Regions from separate parts of the Variovorax sp. P1_H2 genome, predicted to be linked through region 2. Evidence: riboswitches for the same ligand, from Rfam matches in the RefSeq annotation. Region 2 holds a riboswitch; the other holds the start of a gene.

Region 1 (8,194 bases), on a different contig from region 2:
GGGCCCGCACTCTTTCCCATTCTGGAGACATCCCCATGAAATTGAGCCAACTGGCCGCAGGCCTGATCCTCGGCTTTGGCATCGCGAGCGCGGCCCTTGCGCAGACGACGATGAAGATCAGCATCTCGACCTCGCAGAACTCGCACCAGGGGGTCGCCATCGACACCTTCGCGAAGGAAGTCGCGACGCGCACCAACGGCCGCTACAAGGTCGAGACCTTCTACAACGGCTCGCTCGGCGGCGAGCGCGAATCGATCGAGGCCGTGCAGCTCGGCACCCAGGAACTCGCCTTCTCTTCGACCGGCCCGGTGCCGAACTTCGTGCCCGAGACCAAGATCCTCGACGTCCCCTTCCTGTTCCGCGACAAGGCACACGCCCGCGCCGTGCTGGACGGCCCGATCGGGCAGGACATGCTGGTCAAGTTCGACGCCAAGGGATTCAAGGCGCTGGGCTGGGGCGAGAACGGCTTCCGCCACATGACCAACAGCAAGCGCGACGTGAAGGCGCCCGAGGACCTCAAGGGCCTGAAGATGCGCACCATGGAGAACCCGGTGCACATCGCGGCCTACAAGGGCTTCGGCATCATCACCACGCCGATGGCCTTCCCCGAGGTCTTCACTGCGCTCCAGCAAGGCACGGTCGACGGCCAGGAGAACCCGCTGCCGGTCATCATCTCGGCCAAGTTCGACCAGGTGCAGAAGCACCTCACCCTGACCGGCCACGTCTACTCGCCCTGCATCTTCGTGATGAACAAGGCCGCCTTCGACAAGCTCGGCGCCGCCGACAAGCAGGCCTTCCTCGACGCCGCCAAGGAAGCCATCAAGGCCAACCGGGCTCGCGTCGACGAGGACGATGCCAAGGGCGTCTCCGATCTGCGCGCCAAGGGCATGACTGTGATCGACAACGTCGACAAGGCCAGGTTCGTCGCCGCGCTGGCACCGGTCAACGCCGAGTTCGAGAAGCAGTTCGGCAAGGCCAACCTCGACAAGATCCGCGACGTCAAGTAATGCCATCCGCGGCCGCGACATTCTCGCGGCAGCGCGCGCCCGCTCAGTCTCACTGGCGGGCGCTTTTTCGTTCGAATCCCTGATGCCCCTATGAAATCCGCCTTCCTCGCACTCGACCGCTGGACCACCGGCCTGGCGATGGCGATCGCCTGCTTCATGCTGGTGGTCGCCTCCTCGCTCGGCGTGTTCCAGATCGTCACCCGCTTCGTCCTCGAACAACCGGCCGAATGGTCCGAGATCCTGATCCGCATCAGCCTGATCTGGATGGTCTTCATGGGCATCCCGACCGCCTTCCGCCAGGGCGCGATGGTCAGCGTCGACGTGCTCTACCGCTGGAGCCCGCCCAAGGTCCGCCGGGTGCTCGACTGGGTCGTATGCCTGGCCGCGCTGACCCTGATCGCAGTCATCATCTGGTGGGGCTGGGACTACGCGCAGCGCGGCAGCGTGCAGTCGATGGCCGGGCTCGAATCGGTCTCGATGTTCTGGGCCTACGCGGCGCTGCCGGTGGGCGGGTTGTTCTGCGTCATCGGCATCATCGCCAACCTGATCGACCCGCAGCGCAACGAACTGGAAACCGCTCAATGACCGCCGTGATGATCACGACCATGGTGGTGTGCTTCGCACTCACCATCTCCGTCGCCGTCTCGATCGGCCTGGCCTCGGTGCTCGGCATCCAGGCCTCCAACGCGAACATGCTGATTTCCGTCAAGGAGATGTTCAACGCGATCAACAAGTTTCCGCTCGCCGCCATTCCTTTCTTCATCCTGGCCGGCAACCTGATGGAGACCGGCGGCATCTCGCGCCGGCTGGTCGACTTCGCCAAGAGCCTGGTGGGCGGCGTGCAGGGCGGCCTGCCGATGACCTGCGTGCTGACCTGCATGATCTTCGCGGCGGTGTCGGGCTCTTCGGTGGCGACCACCTTCGCGATCGGCGCGATCCTGATCCCGGCGCTGATCAAGCACGGCTACCCGGTCGGCTACGCGGCCGCGCTGCAGGCCACCAGCGCCGAACTCGGCGTCATCATCCCGCCCTCGATCCCGATGATCCTGTACGGCGTCAGCGCCGAGGTCTCGATCGGCGAGCTGTTCATCGCCGGCTTCGGCCCGGGCATCCTGATCAGCCTGGCGCTGATGGCCTTCGTCTACGTCTATTGCAAGTTCAAGGGACTGGGCAAGAACGACGGCGACGGCCGGCTCGGCGTCGGCACCGCGACCTGGCGCGCCGGCTGGGCGCTGCTGATGCCGGTGATCATCCTGGGCGGCATCTACGGCGGCATCTTCACGCCCACCGAGGCGTCGGCGGTGGCGGTGCTCTACGCGCTGATCGTCGGCACGCTGATCTACCGCGAGATCAGGCCGGCCGAACTCTATGCGGTGCTGCGCAAGTCGGTGGTGTCCTCGTCGGTGATCATGTTCATCATCGCCAACGCCGGCCTGTTCGCCTTCCTGATCACGCGCGCCGGCGTGCCCGACGCGATCGGCCGCTGGCTGCAGGAGGTGCTGCAGTCGCCGGCAATGTTTCTGCTCGGCGTCAATGCGGCCCTGTTCGTGATCGGCATGTTCATCGAGACCAGCGCGGCGATCATCGTGCTGGCGCCGATCCTGGCGCCGGTGGCGCAGCACTTCGGCATCGATCCGGTGCACTTCGGGCTGGTCATGGTGGTGAACCTGGCGCTCGGCATGATCACGCCGCCCTTCGGCGTCAACCTGTTCGCGGCCTGCACGGTGGCACGCATCTCGCTCGACCGCATCGTGCCGTACCTCATCCCGTTCGTGCTGGTGATCCTGGCCTGCCTGATGGTGGTCACCTACGTGCCCGGCATCTCGCTCGGGTTGCGTGATCTGGTCTACGCGAAATAGCGGCTGGGCGGGCGGTTTCATCAAACCGTCACGCGGGGGCTCCATGCTGCGGCGCTCGTCTACCGATCGCCACCGCAATCCATGTTCCTCACCAAGACCGACAAAGCGCGCCTGGAGCTCCAGCCCGGCCGCCGCACGCTGGGCCAGCGCGAGCGCGCCCTGCTGCTGATGGCCGACGGCCAGCGCTCCTTGACAGATTTCGGGGCGCTGTTCGGCGGCCGCGAAGAAGCCGGCCGGGTGGCGCGCCACCTGGTGCAGGAGGGCTACCTCCGCGACCGCCCGATCGACGATGCGCCGGTCGCGGCGGACGCCTTCGACGGCAAGCCCTCGATGGCCACCACGCGCATGTTCCTGTTCGACCTCTGCGAGCGCATGTTCGTGCGCCGCGATCCGGTGCTCGCCGAACGCCTGCGCGAGGCGCTGCGGGCGGCGCGCGACCGGACCTCGATGCTGGCCACCGCCAGCACCATGCTCGACGAGATCGAGAAGATGGCGGGCGTCGCGCGCGCCGAGGCGATCCGCGAGCGCATCGACAAACTGCTCCCCGCGTCGCCGGTGCATTGAAGTCGCCGGCCGGCGGCCCGCCGATTCCCTTACACTCCAACGGTCAGGAGAGCGTCCCGCCGCGGTGGGGCCGCCGAAGGCGCAGGTCCCCCGAACCAAGGGCCCGAACGCTCAGGCAAAAGGACTGACAAGACGCCCCAATTCAGGGCGTTTCCTTGCTGGAGAGAGGCGGTTGGTCGCGAAAGTCGCGTCGCACCGCCCACCGAAGGAGCAAACCCCGATCGTGGGGCGAATCTCTCAGGTAAAGCGGACAGCAGGGGTGGCCCATGGCTTCTCGCCATGGAACAAGCACTGCCCCTTTTGGAGAACCGCCCTTGGCTGCCGCATCCGACGATCTGCTGAAGACCCCGCTCCACGGCCTGCACCTGGCGCTCGGCGCCCGCATGGTGCCCTTTGCCGGCTATTCGATGCCGGTGCAATATCCCACCGGCCTGATGGCCGAGCACAAGCACACGCGCGAGGCCGCGGGCCYGTTCGACATCTCCCACATGGGACAGCTGCGCCTGGCCGGGCCCGATGCCGCCGCCGCCTTCGAAAGCCTGATGCCGGTCGACGTCATCGGGCTGGCGCCCGGCAAGCAGCGCTACGGGCTGCTGCTGAACGAACAGGGCGGCATCCTCGACGACCTGATGTTCTTCAACGAAGGCAACGATTCACTGTTCGTGATCGTCAACGGCGCCTGCAAGCAGGCCGACATCGCCCACATCCAGGCCCGGATCGGCCAGCGCTGCCAGGTGCTGCCGATGCCCGACCACGCCCTGCTCGCGCTCCAGGGCCCGCAGGCCGCGGCCACGCTGGCCAGGTTGTCGCCCGGCGTCGAGCGCTTCGTCTTCATGACCGGCGGCGCGGTGCAGATCGGCAGCATCACGGCCTTCGTCACGCGCAGCGGCTACACCGGCGAAGACGGATTCGAGATCTCGGTCGCCGCCAAGGACGCCGAAGCGCTGGCCCGCCTGCTGCTGGCCCAGCCCGAGGTCAAGCCGATCGGCCTGGGCGCGCGCAATTCGCTGCGGCTCGAGGCCGGCCTGTGCCTCTACGGCAGCGACATCGACGAAAGCACCACGCCGGTCGAGGCCGCGCTGGGCTGGGCGATCCAGAAGGTCCGGCGCAGCGGCGGAGCGCGCGAAGGCGGCTTCCCGGGTGCGGCCCGGGTGCTGGCGCAGCTCATCGCCGCCAATGGAACGGCCGGCCATCTCGACCACGAGACACTGAAGCGCAAGCGCGTCGGCCTGGTGGCGCTGGAGCGCGTGCCGGTGCGCGACGGCACCGTGCTCGAGTCCTTCGAGGGCTTGGCCATCGGCCAGGTCACCAGCGGCCTGCTCGGCCCCAGCGTCGACCGGCCGATCGCGATGGGCTATGTCGCGCTCGCCTATGCCGAGCCCGGCACGCGGATCCAGGCCATGGTGCGCGGCAAGCCGGTGCCGATGGAAGTCAGCACGATGCCCTTCGTGCCGGCCCGCTACCACCGGGGCTGACAGTCCCTCACCCGATTTTTCCAAGCCAGCCTTTCTTCAAGGAGTTCTTCCCATGACCCTCAAGTACACCAAGGACCACGAGTGGGTGCGCCCCGAAGCCGACGCGGCGCTGGTCACCGTCGGCATCACGGTGCACGCGCAGGATGCGCTCGGCGACGTGGTCTTCGTCGACCTGCCCGAAGTCGGCAAGGGCTTCGCGCAGGGCGACGTCGCCGGTGTCGTCGAATCGGTCAAGGCCGCGGCCGACGTCTTCATGCCGGTCTCGGGCGAAATCACCGAGGTCAACGAGGCGCTGCGCGCCGACCCCTCGCTGGCCAACAGCGCGCCGATGGATGCGGGCTGGTTCTTCAAGGTGCGCATGAGCGACCCGACCCAGCTCGAGGCGCTGCTCGACGGGACCGCCTACGAGAAGTTCTCCGCCGAAAGCTGATTCCCGCACCATCACCCGAGCCCTCCATGCCGACTCCCGTGCCTTCCCACCTCTCGCTGCGCGACCTCCAGAACGCCGAGGAATTCATCGCCCGCCACATCGGCATCGAAGCCGACGACGAGCAGACCATGCTCGCTGCGGTCGGTTCGACCACACGCGCCGAACTGATCGACGGCATCGTGCCGCCGGCAATCCGCCGCAGCCGCCCGATGCGGCTGCCGGCGCCGATCACCGAGGCCGACGCGCTGGCCGAGCTGAAGGCGATCGCGGCGAAGAACAAGGTGGCCAGGAGCTTCATCGGCCAGGGCTACTACGGCACCCACACGCCCGGCGTGATCCTGCGCAACGTGCTCGAGAATCCGGCCTGGTACACCGCCTACACGCCCTACCAGGCCGAGATCTCGCAGGGCCGCATGGAGGCGCTGGTCAATTTCCAGACCATGGTCTGCGACCTCACCGGCATGGCGATCGCCAACGCCTCGATGCTCGACGAGGCCACCGCGGCCGCCGAGGCAATGACGCTGGCCCGGCGCAGCGTCAAGAGCAAGAGCAACGTGTTCCTGGTCTCGGGCGACTGCCATCCGCAGACCATCGAGGTGATCCGCACGCGCGCCGCGCCGCTGGGCATCGAGGTCAAGGTCAGCACCGCGTCCGAGACCCTGCCGCATCTGATGGCCAGCGGCGGCTTCTTCGGCGCGCTCGCACAGTACCCCGCCACCACCGGCCAGGTGCACGACCTGCGTCCGCTCGCCGGCTATGCACACCAGTGCGAAGCCGCCTTCTGCGTGGCAGCCGATCTGCTGGCCTTGACGCTGCTGGCACCGCCCGGCGAGTGGGATGCCGACATCGTCTGCGGCACCACCCAGCGCTTCGGCATGCCGATGTGCAACGGCGGCCCGCATGCGGCCTACCTGGCTTGCCGCGACGAGTTCAAGCGCTCGCTGCCCGGCCGACTGGTCGGCGTCAGCGTCGACACCCACGGCCAGCCGGCCTACCGGCTCGCGCTGCAGACGCGCGAGCAGCACATCCGGCGCGAGAAGGCCACCTCCAACATCTGCACCGCGCAGGTGCTGCCGGCGGTGGTCGCCAGCATGTACGCGGTCTACCACGGGCCCGAGGGTCTGCGCCGCATCGCGCAGCGCGTCGCCCTGCTGACGGCGGTGCTGGCCCAGGGCCTCGAACAGATGGGCCGCGAGCTGGTCAACGGCACGGCCTTCGATTCGCTCACGATCCAAACCGGCGAGGACACCCAGGCCATCCACGAACGGGCCCTGGCTGCCGGCGTCAACCTGCGCCATCGGCTGCAGCATCACCTGGGCCTCTCGCTCGACGAGACCACCACCCGGGCCGACGTCGAGATGCTGTGGAGACTGTTCGCAACGGCCGGCACGCGGGGACCCGACTTCGACGCCATCGCCGCCACGGCGCAGCTGCGCCTTCCCGAGGACCTGCGCCGCAGCAGCGCTTTCCTCACGCACCCGGTGTTCAACACCCACAAGAGCGAGACCGCGATGCTGCGCTACATCCGCAGCCTGAGCGACAAGGACCTCGCGCTCGATCGCAGCATGATCCCGCTCGGCAGCTGCACCATGAAGCTCAACGCGACCAGCGAGATGATCCCGATCACCTGGCCCGAGTTCGCGAACATCCACCCCTTCGCACCGGCCGACCAGTTGCATGGCTACGCACAGCTCGACGCCCAGCTGCGCGCCTGGCTCTGCGAAGCCACCGGCTACGCGGGCATCAGCCTGCAACCCAACGCCGGCTCGCAGGGCGAGTACGCGGGCCTGCTCGCCATCAAGGCCTTCCATGAAGCCAGGGGCGACACGCACCGCAACGTCTGCCTGATCCCCTCGTCGGCGCACGGCACCAATCCGGCCAGCGCCCAGATGGTCGGCATGAAGGTGGTGGTGACCGCCTGCGACGCCGACGGCAACGTCGACATCGACGACCTGCAGCGCGCCTGCGAGAAGCACAGCGCCACGCTCGCCGCGGTGATGATCACCTACCCCAGCACCCACGGCGTGTTCGAGACCCGCGTCAAGGAGCTCTGCGAGATCGTGCACGCGCACGGCGGCCGGGTCTACGTCGACGGCGCCAACATGAACGCGCTGGTCGGCGTGGCGGCGCCGGGCGAGTTCGGCGGCGACGTCAGCCACCTGAACCTGCACAAGACCTTCTGCATTCCGCACGGCGGCGGCGGCCCCGGCGTCGGCCCGGTGTGCGTGGTGGAAGACCTGGTGCCCTACCTGCCGGGACACGCGACCGGCGGCTTGCCGTCGAACGGCGCGGTGGGCGCGGTGTCGGCGGCGCCGCTGGGCAACGCGGCGGTGCTGCCGATCAGCTGGATGTACTGCCGGATGATGGGCGCCAAGGGGCTGCAGGCCGCGACCGAGACCGCGATCCTCAGCGCCAACTACATCAGCGCGCGGCTCAAGGACCACTACCCGACGCTGTACGCAAGCCCCAACGGCCACGTGGCACACGAGTGCATCCTCGACCTGCGCCCGTTCAAGGACGCCAGCGGCGTCAGCGCCGAGGACGTCGCCAAGCGGCTGATCGACTACGGCTTCCATGCGCCGACGCTGAGCTTCCCGGTGCCCGGCACGCTGATGGTCGAGCCGACCGAGAGCGAGCCGCTGGCCGAACTCGACCGCTTCATCGAGGCGATGATCGCGATCCGCGGCGAGATCCGCCGCATCGAGGAAGGCATCTGGCCGAAGGACGACAACCCGCTGAAGAACGCGCCGCACACCGCGGCCAGCCTGCTCGGCACCGAATGGACCCGGCCCTACTCGCGCGAGCTCGGCGCCTTCCCGCTGACCAGCCTGCGGCAGGCCAAGTACTGGCCGCCGATCG
Region 2 (4,301 bases):
TGAACCCCGGGTCTTGCCGCTTTTACAGTAAGCGCTAACGCCCGCCGTTCATGCCCTCCCAAAAGGATTCGGACATGCGCGTGGTTGTATTTGGCGCGGGCTTGCTCGGCGTGACCTCGGCCTACTATCTTCAACAGCTCGGACACGAAGTGACCGTGGTCGACCGGCATGCGACGCCGGCGGCCAAGGCACGCGGCCTGGCGACCGCAGCGCCGGCCGCAGCGGCATCGCCCCGGCGCGGCAGGAAGCTGTCCAGGCTGTGCAGCGGCATCCGTCGCGGCCTCTCCAGGCTGATGGACCGGGCCGTCGGCACGCCGGCCAAGCGCGATCCCCTCGACCATCTCGTGCGACTGGCGGCGTACAGCCGCAAGAGCGCGCGCGCCCTGCGCGACGAAGCCGGAGTGCCCCAGGGCTCGCGCTCGGCCGGCCTGATGAACATCTACACCGATCCCGAGGCCTTCCGGGTCCGGACGGCCGGCGCCACGCACTGGTCCAGCCTCGGCTGCGAGGAACGGCTGCTGTCGGCCGACGAAGCCATCGTCCTGGAACCGGCGCTGAAGGCGATGGGCGGCAAGCTGGCCGGAGCGACCCACGCGCAGGAAGACCCGGCGCGCGATCCGGCGCAGTTCGCCGCCAGCCTGGTGTTCCTGTGCCGCGCCGCCGGCGTGCGCTTCATGACGCGGCACACCGTGGTGTCGCTCAAGGAACGCAACGGCCGGATCGACCATGTCGAGCTGCTCGATGCCGCCGGCGAGCCGACCACTTTGCGCGCACAGGCCTACGTGCTGGCGCTGGGTGCGTCGAGCGTGCCGCACGCCGAAGACCTGGGCATCGACATGCCGCTGCGCTTCGTGCGCGAATACATCGTCACGATGCCGATCCTGAACCCTTCGCTGGCGCCGCGCATGCCCTTGCGCGACCGCCAGGGCAAGCTGCGCATCACGCGCATCGAAACGCCGGCCGGCGACCAGTTGCAGGTCCGGGCCGTCGTGCGGGCCGGGCTCGACGAAGAGGCCGAGCCCGACTCGGACCGCTTCCGGGCGATCGTGCGCCGCACCGAGATGCTGCTGCCCGGCGTCGCCGACGCCGCGCGGGCCAGTTTCGATACCGCCATGCACGCGGCCAGCACCAACCGGCTGCCGATGATCGGCAAGACCCGCCTCCCCAACCTGTTCCTGAACACCGCGCCCGGCGCTCGAACCTGGATCCATGCCTGCGGCGCGGGCAAGTCGATCGCGCGGATCGTCAGCGGACTTCGGCCCGAACTCGACTTCGCCTTCCGGCGCCCTTAGCCGCTACAATCCGCCCACTGCAGGAGAGCGGGCCCAGGGGCCCCACCGAAGGCGCAAACTCCCATAAACGCTCAGGTCGGCCCACGCGATGGGCTCGTACTGCAGTTCACTGTCAAAGCCGTCTGGAGAGCCATCACGCCGCGCGTGGTGCACCGAAGGAGCAAACCCGCTGCGGGCGCAGCGGGTGAATCTCTCAGGTACCGAGGACAGGGGGAGCGGCAACTTGGACGCACGGTCCGGTTGCTTTCGTTTCGACAGCATGCCGTCTCCGTTGCGTTCGAGCGCTGCAACCATCAAGGGTTCTCGATATGCGCGTGATCGTTCTTGGCGCCGGCCTGCTCGGCGTGACTTCGGCTTACTACCTCCAGCAACTCGGCCACGATGTGACCYTGATCGACCGCCAGGCCACGCCGGCGGCGGAAACCAGCTTTGCCAACGGCGGCCAGATCTCGGTCAGCCATGCCGAGCCCTGGGCCAACCCGGGGGCGCCGCTCAAGGTGCTGCAATGGCTCGGCAAGGAAGATGCGCCCTTGCTGTTCCGCATCCGCGCCGACATGCGCCAGTGGCTCTGGGGCCTTTCGTTCCTGCGCGAATGCACGCCGGCGCGCACCCGCCACAACATCGAGCAGATCGTGCGCCTGGGCACCTACAGCCGCGACACGCTGCAGCAGCTGCGGCGCGACACCGGGATCGACTACGACCAGCGCACGCAGGGCATCCTGCACTTCTACACGACGCAGAAGGAGTTCGACGCCGCGCTGGAGCCCGCCGAGCAGATGCGCGCGCTCGGCTGCGACCGGCGGGTGATCTCGGCCGACGAGGCCGTGAGGCTCGAGCCCGCGCTGTCGCACATCCGGCCGCAGCTGGCCGGCGCGACCTACACGGCCGAGGATGAATCGGGCGATGCCAACCGCTTCGCGCGCGGGCTGGCCGGGCTGGCCGAGGCAGCCGGCGTGCGCTTCCTCATGAGCCATACCGTGACCGCGCTGCGCGCAGCCGGCGGCCGCCTCGACCACGTCGAGGCGACCGACGACGAAGGCCGCTTCCAGCGCATCCGCGGCGACGCCTACGTGCTGGCGATGGGCTCGCTGAGCCCCCTCCTGGCCGCGCCGCTGGGCATCCGGCTGCCGATCTATCCGGCCAAGGGCTACTCGGTGACGATGCCGGTCCGGGACGCCTCCAAGGCGCACCAGGTCTCGCTGACCGACGACGAGTTCAAGCTGGTGTTCTCGCGCTACACCTCGGCCGCGGGCGACCGCCTGCGCATTGCCGGCACCGCCGAGCTCAACGGCTACGACCGCGACCTGAACCCCGTGCGCTGCGAGGCGATCGTGCGGCGCGTGGAGGAACTGTTCCCGGGCGCCGGCGACGCCTCCGCGGCCCAGTTCTGGACCGGGCTGCGCCCGGTGACGCCGAGCAACGTGCCGCTGATCGGGGCGTCCAGGCTTCCCAACCTGTTCCTCAACACCGGCCACGGCACGCTGGGCTGGACCCACGCCTGCGGCTCCGGCAAGTCGATCGCGCGGATCGTCAGCGGGCTGGCGCCGGAGGTCGATTTCGCCTTCACCGGTGCCCGCTCAGGGCTGTCCCCGACCCTGCAGCCGGCCTAAGCTCTCAGGCCGGCGCCGGGCCGCCCCAAGGCGGCCTGCGGCCCCCTCGGGGGGCAGCGACCCACACGCAGTGGGGGAGCGTGGGGGCCTTCAGTCATCGCCCGTGAAGACGGTCAGCACGCCGGTATAGCCGTAGAGGTGGTTGCGGGCGATCTCGCCGGCGGCGAAGAAGCCGACCAGCGGGACGTCGCCGAGCGCATGGCGCACGATCTGGAGCTCGGCGCCGGGGGCCCCGAAGTGCGGCCCGCCGCGGCCCGAGCAGCTGACGTAGATCGCGCCCGCGATGCGGCGCGCCGGATGCGGCGCGGCCTCGGCCTCGCCGGCCGCGATCTCGCGCGCGGTCGCCAGCGTCTGCTCCTGGGGCTCCAGTTCCTCGCGGATCTCGGCGCAGACGCGCATCAGGTCGGCACGCGCGGCCTGCACATTGCGGCGGCAGAAGCTCATGCGCATGCCGGCCGCTGCCACATCCGCGATCGCCACGCCGCGACGCGTCGGGTCGAGACCGATGATGTGGCGCACCCTCACGTCGGCACCCAGATCGCCGGTGCGCCGGACGCCGTCGCTGCCGGCCTCGGCCAGGCCGACCAGCGTGGCGCGCACGGCATCGATCGCCTGCTCGGGCGCATCGAGCGACACCCGCAGGTCGGCCAGCAGCACGTCGAGCGCGGGCTCGCCGTCGAGCTCGAGCAGCAGGTTGCCGTCGGCCTCGGTGATCTCGCGTTCGCGCGACACCGGCTGGCAGCCCTGGGTCACGCGCGAGACCAGCCGCACGCCTTCGCCGAACACCACGCCCGACAGGCCGCCCGAGAACACGCCGCCAACCGCGCCATGGCCGCGGATGTTGCCGTTGCCGCCGATCGCGAACTGCAGCGAGCCGACCCGGCCCGACGACAGGCCGCCGAACAGGTAGCCGGTGTCGGTGCGCTCCGCCATCTCGGCGATCAGTTCGCCGAGCTCGGGCGTGCGCGGGTCGGCGTGCACCAGGGCGGTATGGGCCGCGAAGCCGCTCATTTCCGAGCTGGCGAGCGGCGCTACGCCGGAAAACACGCGGTACTGGTCGCTCGGCAACTCGCACAGCATCACGCTGAGCGCTGGCTCATCGAAATACTCGGCGTTGTTGGCGGCCACGCCGACACCCACGGTGCCGGTCCAGTCGGTGATCTCGGGCAGTTCGGCCCCCAGGTGATCGAGGATCTCCTGGGCGTCTTCCCCGTAGTGATCGGTGATGTAGAGCAGGCCCAGCGTCGGCGAACGCGCGTAGTCGGGCAGCGCCATCTGCGCCCGCAACTGGGCCAGCACCAACCCCGCCGCCATGCGCCACTGCGGATGGGTGGCATGTCCGGAAGGAAACAGCTTCATGGGCTCGGCTTTCAACGCGCGCGCTTGCGCGCCGGTGGGG

What was found. Region 2 has a riboswitch for glycine ahead of AC1D2E_RS13210 (D-amino acid dehydrogenase). Riboswitches for the same ligand answer to the same signal wherever they lie in the genome.
Region 1: linked by a shared signal. The riboswitch ahead of gcvT (glycine cleavage system aminomethyltransferase GcvT) and the one ahead of AC1D2E_RS13210 (D-amino acid dehydrogenase) in region 2 are both predicted to bind glycine.

Annotation. Positions count from the first base shown of each region.
Region 1 is NZ_JBFUCJ010000022.1:17,221-25,414, reverse strand. Features, by position in the region: gene AC1D2E_RS10510 (TRAP transporter substrate-binding protein) at 36-1,007, shown strand; gene AC1D2E_RS10505 (TRAP transporter small permease) at 1,098-1,592, shown strand; gene AC1D2E_RS10500 (TRAP transporter large permease) at 1,589-2,866, shown strand; gene AC1D2E_RS10495 (hypothetical protein) at 2,948-3,430, shown strand; glycine riboswitch at 3,465-3,563, shown strand; glycine riboswitch at 3,579-3,694, shown strand; gene gcvT (glycine cleavage system aminomethyltransferase GcvT) at 3,745-4,905, shown strand; gene gcvH (glycine cleavage system protein GcvH) at 4,958-5,335, shown strand; gene gcvP (aminomethyl-transferring glycine dehydrogenase) at 5,362-8,194, shown strand, end outside.
Region 2 is NZ_JBFUCJ010000030.1:56,914-61,214, forward strand. Features, by position in the region: gene AC1D2E_RS13205 (FAD-dependent oxidoreductase) at 51-1,292, shown strand; glycine riboswitch at 1,303-1,404, shown strand; glycine riboswitch at 1,405-1,512, shown strand; gene AC1D2E_RS13210 (D-amino acid dehydrogenase) at 1,601-2,902, shown strand; gene AC1D2E_RS13215 (FIST signal transduction protein) at 2,993-4,261, opposite strand.